Regions from separate parts of the Amaricoccus sp. genome, predicted to be linked through region 2. Evidence: riboswitches for the same ligand, from Rfam matches in the RefSeq annotation. Region 2 holds a riboswitch; the other holds the start of a gene.
What was found. Region 2 has a riboswitch for thiamine pyrophosphate ahead of thiC (phosphomethylpyrimidine synthase ThiC). Riboswitches for the same ligand answer to the same signal wherever they lie in the genome.

Region 1: another riboswitch for thiamine pyrophosphate. It lies ahead of thiB (thiamine ABC transporter substrate binding subunit); the one in region 2 lies ahead of thiC (phosphomethylpyrimidine synthase ThiC).

Annotation. Positions count from the first base shown of each region.
Region 1 covers NZ_DAIUBO010000017.1:22,024-30,797, forward strand. Annotated here, with positions in the region: gene V7050_RS03145 (class I SAM-dependent RNA methyltransferase) at 1-841, shown strand, start outside; gene V7050_RS03150 (transporter) at 845-1,642, opposite strand; gene V7050_RS03155 (lipid-binding SYLF domain-containing protein) at 1,779-2,336, opposite strand; gene aroC (chorismate synthase) at 2,418-3,518, opposite strand; gene V7050_RS03165 (hypothetical protein) at 3,638-3,847, opposite strand; TPP riboswitch at 4,152-4,257, shown strand; gene thiB (thiamine ABC transporter substrate binding subunit) at 4,297-5,289, shown strand; gene V7050_RS03175 (thiamine/thiamine pyrophosphate ABC transporter permease ThiP) at 5,265-6,845, shown strand; gene V7050_RS03180 (thiamine ABC transporter ATP-binding protein) at 6,832-7,557, shown strand; partial or broken gene V7050_RS03185 (DUF3422 domain-containing protein) at 7,811-8,774, opposite strand, start outside.
Region 2 covers NZ_DAIUBO010000066.1:5,889-14,662, forward strand. Annotated here, with positions in the region: gene V7050_RS08485 (tripartite tricarboxylate transporter permease) at 1-172, opposite strand, end outside; gene V7050_RS08490 (tripartite tricarboxylate transporter TctB family protein) at 172-669, opposite strand; gene uraD (2-oxo-4-hydroxy-4-carboxy-5-ureidoimidazoline decarboxylase) at 701-1,216, opposite strand; gene V7050_RS08500 (ABC transporter substrate-binding protein) at 1,553-2,566, shown strand; gene V7050_RS08505 (LysR family transcriptional regulator) at 2,607-3,536, opposite strand; gene V7050_RS08510 (hydroxyisourate hydrolase) at 3,696-4,073, shown strand; gene V7050_RS08515 (cupin domain-containing protein) at 4,218-4,628, opposite strand; TPP riboswitch at 4,813-4,932, shown strand; gene thiC (phosphomethylpyrimidine synthase ThiC) at 5,019-6,827, shown strand; gene thiM (hydroxyethylthiazole kinase) at 6,831-7,625, shown strand; gene thiE (thiamine phosphate synthase) at 7,622-8,284, shown strand; gene V7050_RS08535 (hypothetical protein) at 8,487-8,774, opposite strand, start outside.

The DNA of each region.
Region 1 (8,774 bases), on a different contig from region 2:
GGGGTTCCATGGCCGGCGCTCGGAAGACCTGGTCGCCGTCCTGGAATGCCATCTGGTCGTCCCGGCGATCCTCGCGATCCTGCCGGCGCTCGCGGTGCTGACCCGCGCCGCCGCCTCGCGCTCGGGCGAAGTGCGCTTCACCGTCACCGAGAGCCCCGCCGGGCTCGACATCGACGGCGTCGGGGGGCGGCGGCCCTCCGGGGAGGCGGTGGCGGATTTCCTCGGCCATGCCGATGCCGCCGCCGTCGCCCGTCTCGCCTGGGAGGGCGAGCCGATCGCCCAGCGCCGGCCGCCCCTGCAACCCATGGGTGCCGCGCGGGTGGTCCCACCCCCCGGCGCCTTCCTCCAGGCCACGCGGGAAGGTGCGGCGGCGCTGGTCGCGGCGGTCCACGAATGCCTCGGTCCCGCCCGGCGGGTCGCGGATCTCTTCGCCGGCTGCGGCACCTTCGCCCTGCCGCTGGCGGAGGTCGCCGAGGTCCATGCGGTGGAGGCCGAGCCCGCGATGCTCGCCGCGCTCGATGCCGGCTGGCGGGGGGCGCCCGGGCTCCGCCGGGTCACGACCGAGGTCCGCGACCTCTTCCGCCGTCCGATGCTGGCGGCGGAACTCGCGCGTTTCGACGGGGTCGCCTTCGACCCGCCCCGCGCCGGGGCCGAGGCGCAGGCGCAAGCGCTGGCGGCCTCGGCGGTGCCGCGGATCGCGGCGGTCTCGTGCAATCCGGCGAGCTTCGCGCGGGACGCGACGATCCTCGTGGCGGGCGGCTATCGGCTCGACTGGGTGCAGCCCGTCGACCAGTTCCGCTGGTCGGGCCATGTGGAGCTGGCGGCGCGTTTCAGCCGCTGAGGCTCAGCCCTTGGGGAAGAGCAGGACCAGCGCCGCGCGGGCGCCCCAGCCGTCGGGGCCGTAATCGGGCGACTCGGCCCAGTAGCGTGCGCCGACCTGGAGCTGGAGCGGCTGGTTGCCGGGCTTGAACATCTGCGCGACCATGAAGTTGATCGGAACCGACCACTGGTCGTTCTCCCAGTCGTAGGTGGATTCGGAGTTGACCGTGAAGGACGTCGCCTTGGCCGTCGTGTAGCTGAGGAAAGGCTGCAGGAAGGTCGCGGAGAGGTCGCCGTCCCTGCTGTTGCCGGTGACCGACCAGATGTGATTGGCGAGCCCCCCGTAGGTCCAGCCGCCCGATTGTCTGAGGGCGACGCCGGTGACGCCGGCGCCCCATTGGTTGGCAGCGATGCCGTCGGTCGCCGTGGGCACCTGGAAGGCAGGGCCGACACCCCAGATCAGCCCGAAGCTCGTCGGCTGCTTCGGCGAGAAGAAGAAGCTCTGAGTCGTGTTGCCAAAGCCGGACTGCGATCCCTCGTCGGGGACGACGCCGTCCTGCCAGACCACGGGCAGGATTGTGCGCGAGATGACGTTCCAGTTGGGGCTGATCGAGAACGGGATCACCGGCTGGATGTTGACATAGGACTGGTGCCCGTCGCCGTCCAGGCCGAAGCCGTCGTTGTAATTGTACTGGAACGGGACGCTGATCAGGCTCGCGACCGGGTTGGAGAGCTTCTTGGCCAGATCGGCTTGATCGGACTGGGCGAAGGCGGCCGGCGCCAGGGCGGCGAGGACGGCGGCAAGCAGCGTGCTCCGGGTCATTGTGCGGCTCTCCGAGTGGCGGCTTGACTCAGTTTGCATGCGGCTCCGGGAACCGCAAGGTCGCGTCGGCAGGCGGGATCCGCCCGGGGAATTGCCGTCGCGTGCTGCCTCGGCCCGGTGCCGAGCCGGACTTTCGCTATTTCGGATCGATCCGGCTGATCTTCGAGCCCTCCAGGGTTACCCCGGCCATCAGGCCCTTCTGGTCGGTGACGAAGGCGATGATCGGGTCCTGCAGGGTGCCGGAATTCACGTCGACATTGGCGCCCGTGTTCACCACCGCGACATTGGCATCCGCGCCGAGCACGAAGCCCTTGGCTGTCTCGAGCTGGCGCAGCGCCTCCTCGGTCATGAAATAGATCACCTGCCCGTAGGATTGCGCCCCGGCCTGAAATCCGAACGAGGCCGAGGCGATGTTGTAATAGGCCACCGACGCGCCGCCCCGTCGCAGCACGCCCTCGCCGTACTGACCGCCGAGCCCGAAGCCCGCCTTGACGATGTCGGGAAAGATCAGCACCGCGACCGCCTTCGCGTCCACGGCCTGCGCGGTCGCGGATTCCGAAAGCAGGCGGTTGAGCACCAGATCCGCCCGGGTGTCGATCTCGGTCCGGCTCGCCGCCTGCGCCGCCGCCGTGGCAAGGACCGCGGCCGCGCCGAGACACGCCGCCAGCATCCAGTTCCGCATCCATCCGGTCATCGTCGCGATCCCCTGTTCCGGCCTTTTCGACGCCACCCGCTTCCTAGCGCACCTGGCCCCCGCCGGGCCAGCGCAAAGCGATCACCCGATCCTGCCCCGCACGCTGCCGGTCTGGCCGCGGTCGAGGAGCAGCTGGTCTAGCAGCACGCAGGCCAGCATCGCCTCGCCCACCGGCACCGCGCGGATGCCGACGCAGGGGTCGTGGCGGCCCTTGGTGACGATCTCGGTCTCCGCGCCGGCGGTGGTGACGGTCCGCCGCGGCGTCAGGATCGACGAGGTCGGCTTGACCGCGAAGCGCGCCACGATGTCCTGCCCGGTGGAGATGCCGCCGAGGATGCCGCCGGCATGGTTCGAGGAATAGCGCGGGCCCGCGTCGCCCATGAAGATCTCGTCGGCGTTCTCGGAGCCGGTCAGCGCCGCCGAGGCGAAGCCCGCGCCGATCTCCACGCCCTTGACCGCGTTGATCGACATCAGCGCCGCGGCGATCTCGGTGTCGAGCTTGGCATAGACCGGCGCGCCGAGGCCGGCGGGCACGCCGGCCGCCTGGACCTCGACGATCGCGCCGACCGAATTGCCGGACTTTCGCAGCCCGTCGAGATAACCGGCCCAGGCCTCCGCGGCCCCGGCATCGGGGCACCAGAAGGGATTGCGCGGCACCGCCTCCCAGTCCCAGGCGGTGCGGTCGATCGCCCGGTCGCCGACCTGCACCAGCGCGCCGCGCACCGCGAGCCCCGGCACCAGCTCTGCCAGCACCCGCCGCGCCACCCCGCCGGCGGCGACCCGTGCGGCGGTCTCGCGGGCGCTCGACCGCCCGCCGCCGCGGTAGTCGCGCAGCCCGTATTTCAGGTGATAGGTGATGTCGGCATGGCCGGGGCGGAACTTCGCCGCGATGTCGCCGTAGTCCTTCGAGCGCTGGTCGGTGTTGCGGATCTGGAGCGCGATCGGCGTGCCGGTGGTGACCCCCTCGAAGGTGCCCGAGAGGATCTCGACCCGGTCGGCCTCCTGGCGCTGGGTGGTGAAGCGGCTCTGGCCGGGCCGGCGCGCGTCGAGCCAGGGCTGGATGTCGGACTCCGCGAGCGGCACGCCCGGCGGGCAGCCGTCCACCACGCAGCCCAGCGCCGGCCCGTGGCTCTCGCCCCAGGTGGTGACGCGGAAGAGATGGCCGAAGCTGTTCATGGACATGGGGCGCGGGATCTCCGGTCTGGCGACCCGCCTAGCCCAGCGCGGCGGCGAAGGAAAGCCTGATGCCGCGGGAGCGGGCGGAGCCATGCGCCGGCCCCGCCCCGGAGATCAGGCCCGCGTCACTGGCTGCCCGGCGAGCCGGCGGTGAGCTCGTCCATGACGTTGCTGAGGTTGAAGCTGCCCGGCTTCTGGCGCGGCGGGAAGTCCTGGAAGCTCTGCAGCCAGTTGCCCACGAAGGCCGTGGCCGGGGCGATGGCGAACATGTGCTCGAGATACCAGCGCTGGAACCCCATCGCGTTCTCCTCGCGGGCCCGCTCGAAGGGATCCATGCGCAGGTTCGTAAGATTGGGCGCCCCCGGCTTCCGCGCCACCATGCCGACGGAATGGACCGCGCCCTAGAAACGGCGCTCGGTGGCCTTGCGCTCGGCCTCGCGCACCAAGACCGCGACGAGCTTGGTGTCGAACTCGACCTGAGCTCCGGGCGCTGCCAGCTTGAACGCCCCGCTCCCGTCCCGCCGAAGGCGTGCCTTCGGCGGGACGCGGGCGTTTCGATTCCGCCCGGGTCGGGCGCTGCCCTCGCCCCGCGGTGCCGCCGCGAATCCGCTTGCGCCTGACGGCTACCGGCCTATCCTGCGTGCGGCCTCGGGGGGTCCGGCATCGGCCGGGCTGAGATGCGTTCGCGCGACCCGTCGAACCTGAACCGGATCATGCCGGCGGAGGGAAGGCGCGATGTGTCAGCCCGCATTGCCCGCCTTCGCCGCCAGCGAGGGAGGATACCATGCCGAAGGGGCTCATCGCCGCCGCGCTCGCGCTCGCCGCCGGGCCGCTCGCCGCCCAGGACAAGCCGGAGCTGGTGGTCTATACCTACGAGAGCTTCGTCGCCGAATGGGGCCCCGGCCCGGCGATCGCGGCGAATTTCGAGGCGATCTGCGATTGCAGCCTGCGCTTCGTCGGCGCCGGCGACGGCGCGGCGCTGCTCTCGCGGCTGCGGCTGGAGGGGGAGCACAGCGAGGCCGACATCGTGCTCGGCCTCGACACCAACCTCACCGCCGAGGCCGCCGCCACCGGGCTCTTCGCGCCGCACGGGCGCGACGTGCCGGAGCTCGACCTGCCCGTCGCCTGGGACGATCCCTACTTCCTGCCCTACGACTGGAGCTATTTCGCCTTCGTCCACGACCGCGAGCGGATGCCGGAGCCGCCCTCGAGCTTCGAGGCGCTGATCGCCTCGGATGCGGAGATCGTCATCCTCGATCCGCGCAGCTCCACCCCGGGCCTCGGGCTGGTGATGTGGGTCGAGGCGGCTTACGGCGAACGCGCCCCGGAGATCTGGGCCGGGCTCGCCGAGCGCATCGTCACCGTGGCCCCGGGCTGGTCGGAAGGCTACGGGCTGTTCCTCAACGGCGAGGTCGACATGGCGCTCGCCTATACCACCTCGCCGGCCTATCACGCCATCGCCGAAGGCGATCCCGCCAAGGCGGCCGCGATCTTCTCCGAGGGCCATTACATGCAGGTCGAGGTGGCCGGCGTCACCGCCTCGAGCGACCAGCCGGAGCTGGCGCGCGCCTTCCTCGACTTCATGCTGACCGACGGCTTCCAGGGGGTGATCCCGACGACCAACTGGATGTATCCCGCCAGGCTGCCCGAGGCCGGGCTGCCGGAGGGCTTCGCGGATCTGCCCCGGCCGGACAAGGCATTGCTCTTCTCCCCCGAGGAGGCGCGGGCGCTGCGCGACCCGGCGGTCGGCGCATGGCTCGAAGCCCTCAGCCGCTAGGCCTCCTGCGCCTCGCCGTCGGCGGGCTGGCGCTGGCGCTGGTCGCAGCACTCACGCTCGGCAGCGTCGCGGTCCTGCTCGCCCGCGCCGAGCCGGGCCGGGCGCTCGGCCCCGCGGAATGGGCGGCGCTGCGCTTCACGCTGACCCAGGCCTTCCTCTCGGCCGTGCTCAGCACCGCGCTCGCCGTGCCCGCGGCCCGCGCGCTGGCGCGGCGCCGCTTTCCCGGCCGCACCGCGCTGATCGCCCTGACCGGGGCGCCGTTCCTTCTGCCGGCGATCGTCGCCGTCTTCGGCCTGCTGGCGATCTGGGGCCGGGCCGGGCTGGCGAGCCGGGCGCTGGAGAGCCTCGGCGCGCCGGGGCTCGACATCTACGGGCTGACCGGCGTGGTGCTGGCGCATGTCTTCTTCAACCTCCCGCTCTGCACGCGGCTGGTGCTCCAGGGCTGGCTCGCGATCCCGCCCGAGCATTTTCGCCTCGCCGCCCAGCTCGGCCTCGCGCCCGGCGACGTCGCCCGGCGCATCGAGGCGCCGATGCTGCGCAGCGTGCTGCCCGGTGCCTTCGTGCTGGTGTTCCTGCTCTGCATGACCTCCTTCGCGGTCGCGCTGACCCTCGGCGGCGGGCCGCGGGCGACGACGGTGGAGCTCGCCATCTACCAGGCGCTGCGCTTCGACTTCGACCTCGGCCGCGCCGCCTGGCTGGCGCTGATCCAGTTCGGGCTCTGTGCCGCGGTCGCGGCGCTGGCGCTGCGCTTCGCCGCGGAGGCCGATTTCGGCGCCTCGCTGGGGGGCGCCGTGCGCCGCTGGGACGCCGAGAGCCCTGGCCTGCGCGCGCTCGACGCCATGGTGCTCGGCGCGCTCGCGCTCTTCGTCGGCCTGCCGCTGGCGGCGGTCCCCGCGCGCGGCCTCCTGGCGCTCGCCGCCGGCCTGCCCGCGGCGGTCTGGCCGGCCGCGGCGCGCAGCCTCGGGGTCGCGCTCGTCTCCGCCGCACTCGCGCTCGCGCTCGGCGCCGCACTCGCCGCCCTGATCGACGCGCGCCGCGCCCGCGGTGGCGGCCGGGCGATCGAGGGCTTCGCGCTGCTCGCGCTCGCCGCCTCGCCCTTCGTGATCGGCACCGGGATCTTCATCGCCATCCGCCCGCTCGCCGATCCCTTCGCGCTCGCCCTGCCGGTGACCGCGACGGTCAATGCCGCCATGGCGCTGCCCTTCGTGCTGCGCGCGCTGCTGCCGGCGCTGGCGGCGGCGCGGATGCGCGACGGGCGGCTCGCCGAGAGCCTCGGCATCACCGGCGCCGCCCGGCTGCGGCTGGTGACCTGGCCGCATCTTCGCCGCCCGGCGGGATTCGCGGCCGGGATCGCCGCGGCGCTCTCCATGGGCGATCTCGGTGTGATCGCGCTCTTCGCGCCGCCCGAGGTGGCGACCCTGCCGCTGCTGATGCAGCGCCTGATGGCGGGCTACCGCATGGAGGCGGCCTCGGGCGTGGCGCTGGTCCTGGTTGCGCTGACCTATGCGCTCTTCTGGATCTTCGATCGCGGGGGGCGGCCGAATGCTCCGGCTTGAGGGGGTCGAGATCGCCCAGGAGAGCTGGCGGCTGACTGCGGATCTCGCCCTCGAGGCGGGCTCCTCCACCGCGCTGATCGGCCCCTCGGGCGCGGGCAAGAGCACGATCCTCAACGCCATCGCCGGCTTCGTCGCGCCGGTCCGCGGGCGCATCCTCTGGGAGGGCCAGGATCTCACCGGTCGCTCCCCGGCGGATCGCCCGGTCACGCTGCTCTTCCAGGAGCACAACCTCTTTCCGCATCTCAGCGCCGCGCGCAACGTCGGGCTCGGGCTCCGGCCCGACCTGCGACTCGGCCGCGACGGCTGGGCACGGGTCGAGGCGGCGCTGGCGCAGGTCGGGCTCGCGGGCATGGGCGCGCGCCTGCCGGCCCGGCTCTCGGGCGGCGAGCGCGGCCGGGTGGCGCTCGCCCGCGCGCTGCTGCGCGCCCGGCCGATCCTGATGCTCGACGAGCCCTTCGCCGCGCTCGGGCCCGCCCTGCGCGCCGAGATGCTCGACCTCGTCGCGCGCATCCGCGCCGAGCAGGGCGCGACGCTCCTGATGGTCAGCCATGCCCCCGAGGACGCCCGGCGCATCGCGGAGCGGGTGGTGCTGGTCGACGGCGGCCGCGCCGCGCCGCCGGTGGAGACCGCGCGGCTCTTCGCCGATCCGCCGCCGGAGCTCGCCGCCTATCTCGGCGCGGCGCCGAGTGGTGACGGCGCCGCCCGGGATTGACAGGCTCCGGACATGCGTCGCGCGTGCCTCGGGCCGCGCGGCCCGGCGAATCCCGACCGCCGCTACCGCCTGCAGGGTCTTCGGGGGGATTGCGCCGGACCGGCGCGAGGCAGTGCCTCGCCTTTGACCGTTCGGGGCTACCCCGAGCGATCGATTCGCCCGGATGTGCCATGGGACCAATCGTCCGCAGGGGCGTCCTTCGCCCAATCCGTCGGATCGGTGTGCCGCGCGGCCGGCGGGAGCGCCGGCAGCTTCAGTGGCCGGAACCGGCCTCGCGGCGGGCGATGCGGGCGCGGATGCGGCGGACCATGAGCCAGACGAGCAGGACCACCGGCAGGGTGATATAGGCGGCGAGATGGCCCTTGTCGACGCCGGTGGGCTCGGCGAGCGGGCCGAGCGCGGTGGCGGCGAGATTGACCGCGTAATAGCTGATCGCCACCACCGACAGGCCCTCGACGGTCTCCTGCAGGCGCAGCTGCAGCGCGGCGCGGCGGTCCATCTGGTGCAGCACCTCGGTACTCTGCGCCTGGTTGGCGACATCGACGCGGGTGCGCAGGAGGTTGGCCGCCCGCGCCGCCCGCGCCGCGAGCTCGTCGAGCCGCGCCTTGGCCGAGCGGCAGGTGCGCATCGCCGGATCGTAGCGGCGGCGCATGAACTCGCCGAAGAGCTGGCGCCCGGCGATGCGCTCCTCGCGCAGGACCTCGATGCGCTGGTCGACGATCGCCGCATAGGCTTCCGCGGCCCCGAAGCGGAAGGCGGTGGTCGAGGAGAGGAGCTCGATCTCGGCCGAGACGGCGAGCAGCTCGTGCAGGGTCTCGGCCTCGCGGCCGGTGCCGGTCGCCATGGCGGTGACGCTGTCGGTCAGGTTGCGGTCGATCCGCGCCACGCTGGCCGCGACGCTGCGCGCCTGCGGCAGGGCGAGCATCGACATCGACTTGTAGACCTCGATCTCGAAGAGGCGCTGGACGATGCGCCCGAGGCGGTGCCGGTCGATGGTGGGCTTGGCGAGGACCGCGATGCGCGTGTGGCCGTCGGAATCGATGCGGAAATCCGCGGCGACCACCGCCTCCGCATCCGAGACGCGGCTCGCCGCGAGGCTGTCGGGGTCGAACCACACCGGCAGGTCCCGCTCGACCATCACCTCCATCACCTCGGGCGGTGCCGGATGGATCCAGGGGATGCAGGAGGTCACGAGCTTGCCGGGAGCCGCCGCCAGC
Region 2 (8,774 bases):
GATCCAGATAGAAGGTCAGCGGCAGGATCATGGCGATGGCCGCCATGGAGCCGATGCCCGGCAGCACGCCGATGAAGGTGCCGAGGAACACCCCGATGAAGCAATACATGAGGTTGGCGGGTTCCAGGACCACCAGGAGCCCGTGACCGAAGCTAGTCAGAATATCCATCATCAGAGCCCCACGAATGGTTTGAACGGGAGGTTCAGCAGCTCGATGAACAGGCCCCAGCAGGCGAGGGACACGATGACACCGAGGATCGCCTTGCCGCGCATCGGCAGGTTGCGGTCGGGCAGGCTCGCCACCACGATGGTCAGGAAGGTGGCCGGCACCAGGCCGAGGCGGTTCGCGGTCGTGGCGAAGACCGCCAGGGCGCCGCAGATGGCCAGAAAGGCGATCCAGTCGGGAGATTCGACCTCCGTATCGCCGCGCCGTTCCTCGATGCAGATGAACACGGCGAGGATGGCGAGGACGAGGCCGGTCAGGAACGGAAAGGCGCCGGTGCCCAATCGGGTCGGCACCCCCAGTCCCAGGCGCACGCCGCCGATCATGAAGATCGCGCTGAGCGCCAGCAGCAGCAGACCGCCCACCTCGCCGCCCCAACTATGGCCGAGGCGAGCGGCGGCGACACTCGGCTCGGTGATTCCGGATTTCTCGGGTTCTGGTATCATGGCGTGGTTCCGTTCTGGTTGTCGGCGGGGTTCAGGCTTCGTCGCTGCCGAACGCGGCCTGCACGCGGGCGGCGCTAACCGCCGTGATCTGGCCGATCGCGGCTTCGAGCTCCGAGTCGCGGTCATTCGCCAGCCGGGTTCGGAATTCCTGCAGGACACTCTCCATGTCCTTGTGGCGCACCAGGGCGGTGATGAAGGGGAAGCCGTATTTGTCGTTGTAGCGCGCGTTCAGCTCCGCAAGATCCTCCCGGTGCTCGGCGTCGCGCGCCGTCAGGTTCAGCCGGCCTTGTTCGGCCTGCGATTCCGCGGTCATGGCCAGCGGATTGTCCGGCGCCAGCTCGGGATGGGCGCGAAAGAGCGCCACCTGCGCGGCCTCGTCCAGCTCGCGAAGCGCCGCTCCGATCGCATGCGAGAGATCCTCCGCGGTCCGGAACGGGCGACGCGCCGCGACTTTCGCCGCGATCTGGGGTGCCCGCTCGATCAGCGGAGTGACCATTGCAACGGCCGCTTCGTGATCGGCCTGATTGAGATCGCTGAGTTTGCCCATCGTCACATTTCGCCTGTCGCCTTCCCGAATAGCCTAGGGGTGAATCCTGTTGCGGGCTATAGAATAATAATGACGCAGCTGTTCTTCCTATTAGAACGATGTCCCGACAGGCGCTTGCGACGAGTGTGATCGAGGGGCCGCGGCAATGCCCCTTCAATGCGGCATGGCTCCTCGGCAGGCCGGGTCCATCCGTTCTGAATAAGTGAACGAATGGCAAATATCTTTGACATTGTTTGAAACGAATTGCCGTGAGACTGTGCCTGCGACAGCAAGGAAAGACGTCGCATTCCCCACCCGGTCGTGGCCGCGCCGCGATGGATTCAAAGGAACTCAGCTATGACAAACGAGAGTGGCACCACCACGGCACAAGCGTCGCGGACGGCGTTGCTGCCGGTCCGCTTCATTCTCAACACCTTCTATTCGGGCCCGCAGGCCTGGTTCTTCCTCGCCGCCGACAACGGGCATTTCCGGGACGAGAGGCTCGATGTGCAATTCACCGAGGGCACCTCGCTGGCGCGGGCCGTCGAAACCATGACATCCGGCGATTTCGATGCCGGCTACGGCGACCTCAACGAGCTGATCCGCATGAAGGCCGAGGGCAAGCTGCCGGCGCCGGTCGCGGTGATGACCATCCACAACCGCCCGCCCTATACGATCGCCGTGCGCAGCGACGGGCCGGTCGAGACCGCCGCCGACCTGGCCGGCAAGCGGCTGGTCTCGCATCCCCAGGACGCCGCGCTGCTGCTCTTCCCGGAATTCTGCCGGGCCACCGGTCTCGATCCCGAGAGCGTCGACATCACCATTTCCGAGCTGACCCATGTCGAGCTCTCCGCGCAGATGATGAACGGCGAATGGGACGGCATCTTCGGTTTCGTGAACACCATCAATTCGCAGGCCATCGAGGCCGGGATCGACCCGTTCACCGCCCTGCATCACTTGACCTGGCACGAGCATGTCCCCGACCTCTACGGCGGTGCGCTGATGGTCACGCATGATTTCCTGAACGCCCATCCCGGGGCGGTCGCCGGCCTCGTGCGGGCGATCAACCGCGGGCTGAAGGACACCGTGGCCGATATCGACGCCGCCATCGAGGCGGTCGCCCGCCGCAATCCGCAGATCGACCGCAAGGCCAATCGCGAGCGGCTGACCGGGACGCTGGCGCTGGAAATGGGCCATCCCGACGGTTTTGCCGACGGCCTGGGCGATGCCGACGACGCGAGGCTAGAGGGGATCGCCCGGCTGATCGTCGAGACCAAGGGCTATGCCGGCGCGCCGCCGCAGCCGCGCGAGATCTTCCGGCGCGACTTCCTGCCGCCGATGGCGGACCGCGCCCGTCCTCCGGCCCGCTGAGCGGCCGGGGCCACGGCCCCGTCGGTCCCGGGCCGGCCGGTCAGCCGGCCGGCTTGCCGGCGACCACCTGATGCTCCAGGATCTCGACCGCGATGGCGATGATCTTCTGGGTGGTGGCGGAGGCCGGGATCAGCGCGTTGGAGATCACGCTGAAGGATTGCTGGAACATGTCCTTGTCGTTGATGGGCACGAAGCGCAGCAGGCCCTGATGCAGTTCCGCCGCGGCGTCCACCTCAGAGGTCGCGGCGATGAACTGTCCCGACAGGACCAGCAGTTTCATCAGCTGGATGGAATTGACCTGGACGCTCTGCACCGCCGCGTTGAAGATCCAGCCGTGATGCGCCTCCATCAGGCGGCGGATCGACAGCGCCGCGCTCTGCACGGCGATCGGGTAGGTGACGAATTCCTTCAGGCTGATGCTGTCCATCCGCGCGACGGGATGATCGGGGATGGCGAGGCAGCCCAGCGGGAACTTGCGCGACCAATGGACGATCAGATCGTCGTCGGGCCATGCGTTCACCACCGCCGCCAGATCGTAATCGCCGTTCAGCACGCCCTTGACCGCGTGGTCGGGGCTGGTGGTGGTGATCTCGGCATGGACATGGGGAAAGCGCCCGGCGATCTCGCGCGCGAATTCCAGCGCGAACCCGTTCACCATCCCGTCCATGCAGGCGATGCGGATATGGCCATATTCGATGCCGCGCTGGGTGATGAGCGTCGACCAGAGCCGGGTATTGTCCAGCCGCCAGTCCCGCGCGAGGTCCAGGAACATCTGCCCGGAGGGCGTCACCACCATGCCATGGGCGCTGCGCTCGAACAGCATCTCGCCCAGCGCGTCCTCCAGGGCCTTGATCTGCCGGTGAATGGCCGAGGCCGAGATGCCGATCTCGCGCGAGGCGGCCTGGATCGACCCGAGCTGGGCCACCCGTTCGAGATATTGCAGCGATCGCGGCACAAGCTGAATCGACATTTCGGCATTCCTACCTCGGGCGCGGCGCCGGTGCCGCCGGCGCATCCTAGCAGCGCATTCGATCCTTTGGAATGCGTGGTGAATTTATCTGCCATGGAGCGAAACGCTCCGGCATGCCACCCTGACCCCGACCCCTGACGATTCACAAGGAGAGCCCTCTTGTCCATCGATCCCGAACAGAAGGCCGGCGGCATCTCGGTCCATGCCGTCGACATCGCCCGCGGCGTCCCCGCCTCCGGCCTGGGCGTGCGCCTCTTCCTGCTGGGCGCCGAAAGGGTCGAGATCGCCTCCGGCAATTGCTCGGACGGCGGGTTGCTGCAGCACCCGGTCATGGACGGGGCCGGCGTGCAGCGCGGCGTCTACGAGGCCGAATTCGATGTCGGCGACTATTACCGCGCGAACGGCGTCGCGATCCCGGATCCCTCGTTTCTGGACGTGGCGATCTTCCGCTTCGGCATCGACAAGCTGGCCGAGCATTTCCACCTCCCCTTCAAGTTCACCCCCTGGGGCTTCTCGCTGTTCCGCGGTGGCGCCTGAGCGGAGAGGACCAGGCTCGGCGAACCGGCGTGGGCGTGGCACTGCCTTGCGCCGGTTCGTTGGCCGGGGCGTACGGATTTGTCACCTGCCAAATCCGCGAGGGGAAGGTGGCGCCATGGAGGGCGAACTGCCGGTCCGAAGCAATCACCCTGAGACCGCCTGACCGCCCCCCGACCCCGGTATCCAGCGCCGGGTCACCCCGGGACTATCGTCATACCGCGCCTCGAAGATGGGCGAGGCGAGGACGGCCAGCATATGCAATTCGCCGCTCCCGGCATTGCGGAAGCCGTGGCGGCTTCCCGCCGGTATCAGGGCCGATTGACCCGCTCTTGCCAGGACCCTTTCCCCGCCCGTCCAGATCTCGGCCTCGCCCGACAGCACCGTGAGGACCTCCTCGACCCGGTGCCAATGGGTCGGGGCGCCGAGCCCCGGCGCGCACCATTGCTCGAAGACCGACAGAGCCGAGGCGCCGGTCAGCGCCGAGACGCGCATGCGCGTCGAAACGCCCGGACGCCAGTCCTCGCGGGCTTGGCTGGCATGATCGATCAGCGTCACGGCACATCTCCCCTCCTGCAGGCGGCAAAGGGCCGCGCCTGGCGATCAGATTACGCCCCAGCGGTTCGATCCGCGATCCCGTCGTGCCGGCGCCCGTCGATGCCGGCAAGCGCGGGGTCACGGAAGCGGGCCTTCCCGGCGCGAAACCGGCGATTGACATCCCGCGCGCCACTTCGCACTCTCCGACTCTCACCAGGGGTGTCCCGACAAGGGGCTGAGATTCTGCTGGGCCGCGAGGCAGCGCAGGGACCCGACGAACCTGATCCAGTTCATACTGGCGTAGGGATGGTGCGGATGCCTCGCCGGTCGCGCGACCGATCCTTTCAGGGGCGTCCTCCTTCCTTCCGGTCAGAGCTGGGTCTCCGATGCGATGACGCGAGGGGCCTCGACATGACTTCCGAACCGAACCTGACGGTCACGACCGGACCGCTGCCCGCCTCGAGCAAGGTGTTCCGGCAGGGCCAGCTCCACCCCGGCATCCGCGTGCCCATGCGCGAGATCGCCCTGCACCCGAGCGCCGGGGAGCCGCTGGTCACGGTCTACGATTCCTCCGGCCCCTATACCGACCCGGCCGCCGAGATCGCCATCGCGCGCGGCCTGCCGCGCCTGCGGGAGGACTGGATCGCCGCGCGCGGCGACGTGGTGGCCTACGAGGGGCGGCGCGTAAAGCCCGGGGACAACGGCTTCGTCTTCGGGGACAGGCTCACCCCCGAATTCCCCGTCCGCCACCGCCCGCTGCGCGCCCGCGCCGGCGGGGCCGTCACCCAGCTCGCCTATGCGCGCGCCGGGATCGTCACCCCGGAGATGGAATTCGTCGCCATCCGCGAGAACCTCGGGCGCGGCGCCGCGAAGGCGGCGCTCGACCGCGACGGCGAGGGCTTCGGCGCCGCCATCCCCGATTTCGTCACCCCGGAATTCGTGCGCGACGAGGTGGCGCGCGGCCGGGCGATCATCCCGGCCAATGTCAACCATCCGGAATCGGAACCGATGATCATCGGGCGGAACTTCCTGGTGAAGATCAACGCCAATATCGGCAATTCCGCGGTCACCTCGTCGATGGCCGAGGAGGTCGAGAAGATGGTCTGGGCGACCCGCTGGGGCGGCGACACGGTGATGGACCTCTCCACCGGTCGCAACATCCACAACATCCGGGAATGGATCCTGCGCAATTCGCCCGTGCCGATCGGCACCGTGCCGCTCTACCAGGCGCTCGAGAAGGTGAACGGGGTCGCGGAAGACCTCAGCTGGGACGTCTTCCGCGACACGCTGATCGAGCAGGCCGAGCAGGGCGTGGACTATTTCACCATCCATGCCGGCGTGCGGCTGCATTACGTGCCGCTGACCGTGGATCGCGTCACCGGCATCGTCTCGCGCGGCGGCTCGATCATGGCGAAATGGTGCCTGCATCACCACAGGGAGAGCTTCCTCTACGAGCATTTCGAGGAGATCTGCGACATCTGCCGCGCCTTTGACGTGTCCTTCTCGCTCGGCGACGGCCTGCGCCCCGGCTCCATCGCCGACGCCAACGACGCCGCGCAATTCGCCGAGCTCGAGACGCTGGGCGAGCTGACGCGGATCGCCTGGGCGAAGGACTGCCAGGTGATGATCGAGGGGCCCGGCCACGTTCCGATGCAGAAGATCAAGGAGAACATGGACAAGCAGCTCGCGGTCTGCGGCGAGGCGCCCTTCTACACGCTCGGGCCGCTCACGACCGACATCGCGCCGGGCTACGACCACATCACCAGCGGCATCGGTGCTGCCATGATCGGCTGGTTCGGCACGGCGATGCTCTGCTACGTCACGCCCAAGGAGCATCTCGGGCTGCCCGACCGGGACGACGTGAAGACCGGCGTCATCACCTACAAGATCGCCGCCCATGCCGCCGATCTCGCCAAGGGGCATCCGGCGGCGCGGATCCGCGACGACGCGCTGAGCCGCGCGCGGTTCGAATTCCGCTGGGAGGACCAGTTCAACCTCTCGCTCGATCCCGAGACCGCGCGAGGCTTCCACGACCAGACCCTGCCCAAGCAGGCGCATAAGGTCGCACATTTCTGCTCCATGTGCGGCCCGAAATTCTGTTCCATGCGCATCAGCCACGAGATCCGCGCCGAGGCGCGGAGCGAGGGCATGGCCGCCATGGCGCAGAAATACCGCGAGGGCGGCGACCTCTACATGCCCCTCGCCCATGAGGAGGCCTGAGCGATGCCGACACCTTCCGCGCTCCTCGCGGCCCTGCGCGAAACCGCCCCGCTGGTGCAATGCATCACCAATTACGTGGCGATGAACGTCGCGGCCAATGTCCTGCTCGCGGCCGGGGCCTCGCCGGCGATGGTGCATGCCGAGGAGGAGGCGGGCGAATTCGCGGGCCTCGCCGGCGCCCTGACCATCAATATCGGCACCCTCTCGCCGGCCTGGATCGGCGGCATGAAGGCCGCCGCCGGCGGGGCTGCGGCCGCCGGCAGGCCCTGGGTGCTCGATCCGGTCGCCCATTTCGCCACCGCCCTGCGCCGGCGGGCCGTCGCGGATCTGCTCGACCTGCGCCCGGCGATCATCCGCGGCAATGCCTCCGAGATCATCGCGCTCGCGGGCGGCCAGGGCTCGGGCCGGGGCGTCGACAGCGGCGATCCGGTGGAACTTGCCGAGGAGGCCGCCCGCCGGCTCGCCGCCGCGCGCGGTGCGGTGGTCGCCGTCACCGGGCCGGTGGATTTCGTCACCGACGGGACGAGATCGCTGCGGATCCACGGCGGATCGCCCCTCATGCCCCGGGTGACGGCGCTCGGCTGCTCGCTGACCGGGCTGGTCGGCGCCTTCGCCGCGGTCGCGCCGGAGGAACCGCTCAACGCCACCGCCGCCGCGCTCGCCGCCTTCGCGGCGGCGGGCGAGGCGGCCGGGCGCGGGGCGGAGGGTCCCGGGTCCTTCGCCGTGAGGTTCCTTGACGCCCTGCATGCGCTCGACGGCGCATCCCTCGACGCGGATACGAGGATCGCAGCGGCATGAGAGGGCCGGACCTGTCCCTCTACCTCGTGCTCGACCCGGACCTCTGCCGCCTGCATTCCATGGTCGAGACGGCGCGTGCGGCCGTGGCCGGCGGGGCGACAATCGTCCAGCTGCGCGACAAGGCCGCCGGCACCGAGGGTCTCGTGGAGGTGGGGCGGGCGCTCAAGGCCGCGCTGGCCGGAACCGGCGTGCCCCTGATCGTCAACGACGATCTCGAAGCGGCGCTCGCCGTGGGGGCCGAGGGGCTCCATCTGGGGCAGGACGACATGCCGGCGGGCGCGGCGCGCCAGCGGATCGGGCGGGGGCGCATCCTCGGTCTCTCGGTCGAGTCCGAGGCGGCCGCCCGCGCGGTCGATCCGGCGGTCGTCGATTATGTCGGGATCGGGCCCGTCTTCGCCACCCCGACCAAGCCCGACCACAAGCCGCCGATCGGATTCGACGGCCTCGCCCGGCTCGCCGCGATCAGCACCGTGCCCTCGGTCGCCATCGGCGGCCTGAAGGCCGCGCATGTCTCGCCCGTTCTCGACGCCGGGGCGGCCGGCATGGCGGTGGTCTCCGCGATCTGCGGCCAGCCCGATCCCGAAGCCGCGGCGAGAGGCCTGTCCGCGGCGATCCTGAACTGGCGCAGACGCGGTCCGGTGTCCGGCCGCGCGCGCTAGCCTGCCATGGGGCCTCCGGGTCATTGCCTAGGACCGTCGCCTCTCGGCCTTCGCGCTCGCGTGCCCTCCTTTTGGCGTGACGGGGGCAGGGCGGGCACTGCCCGGCGGTGCCTGGCCTCGGCGGGAGGGTGCCACCGGGCCGGCTCGGAACCCGGGCGGACGGGATCCCGATGCCGGATGCGATCGCCCCTGTATCGGAGCGTCAGCGGCGCCGGTCGGGGCAGACCACCGGCGCCTGCGCGGCCCGGAACGTCACCGCACGGTTCTCGCCCTCGGGATCGACCAGGAGGACCATGCTGTTGTGCCCGACCTCGGCGATCTCGCCGCGGATCGCGCGGCCGTCCTCCTCCCAGACCAGGGTGGCGCCCTGGACCCAGCGCCAGGGGGCGAGCCGGTAGCCCTCGCCGCAGCTCGTCATCACCAGCGTTCCGCTGGAGAGGAACGCCCTGAAGGCGCCCGGCGCCGCCTCCGGATCGGTCTTGAGCCAGAC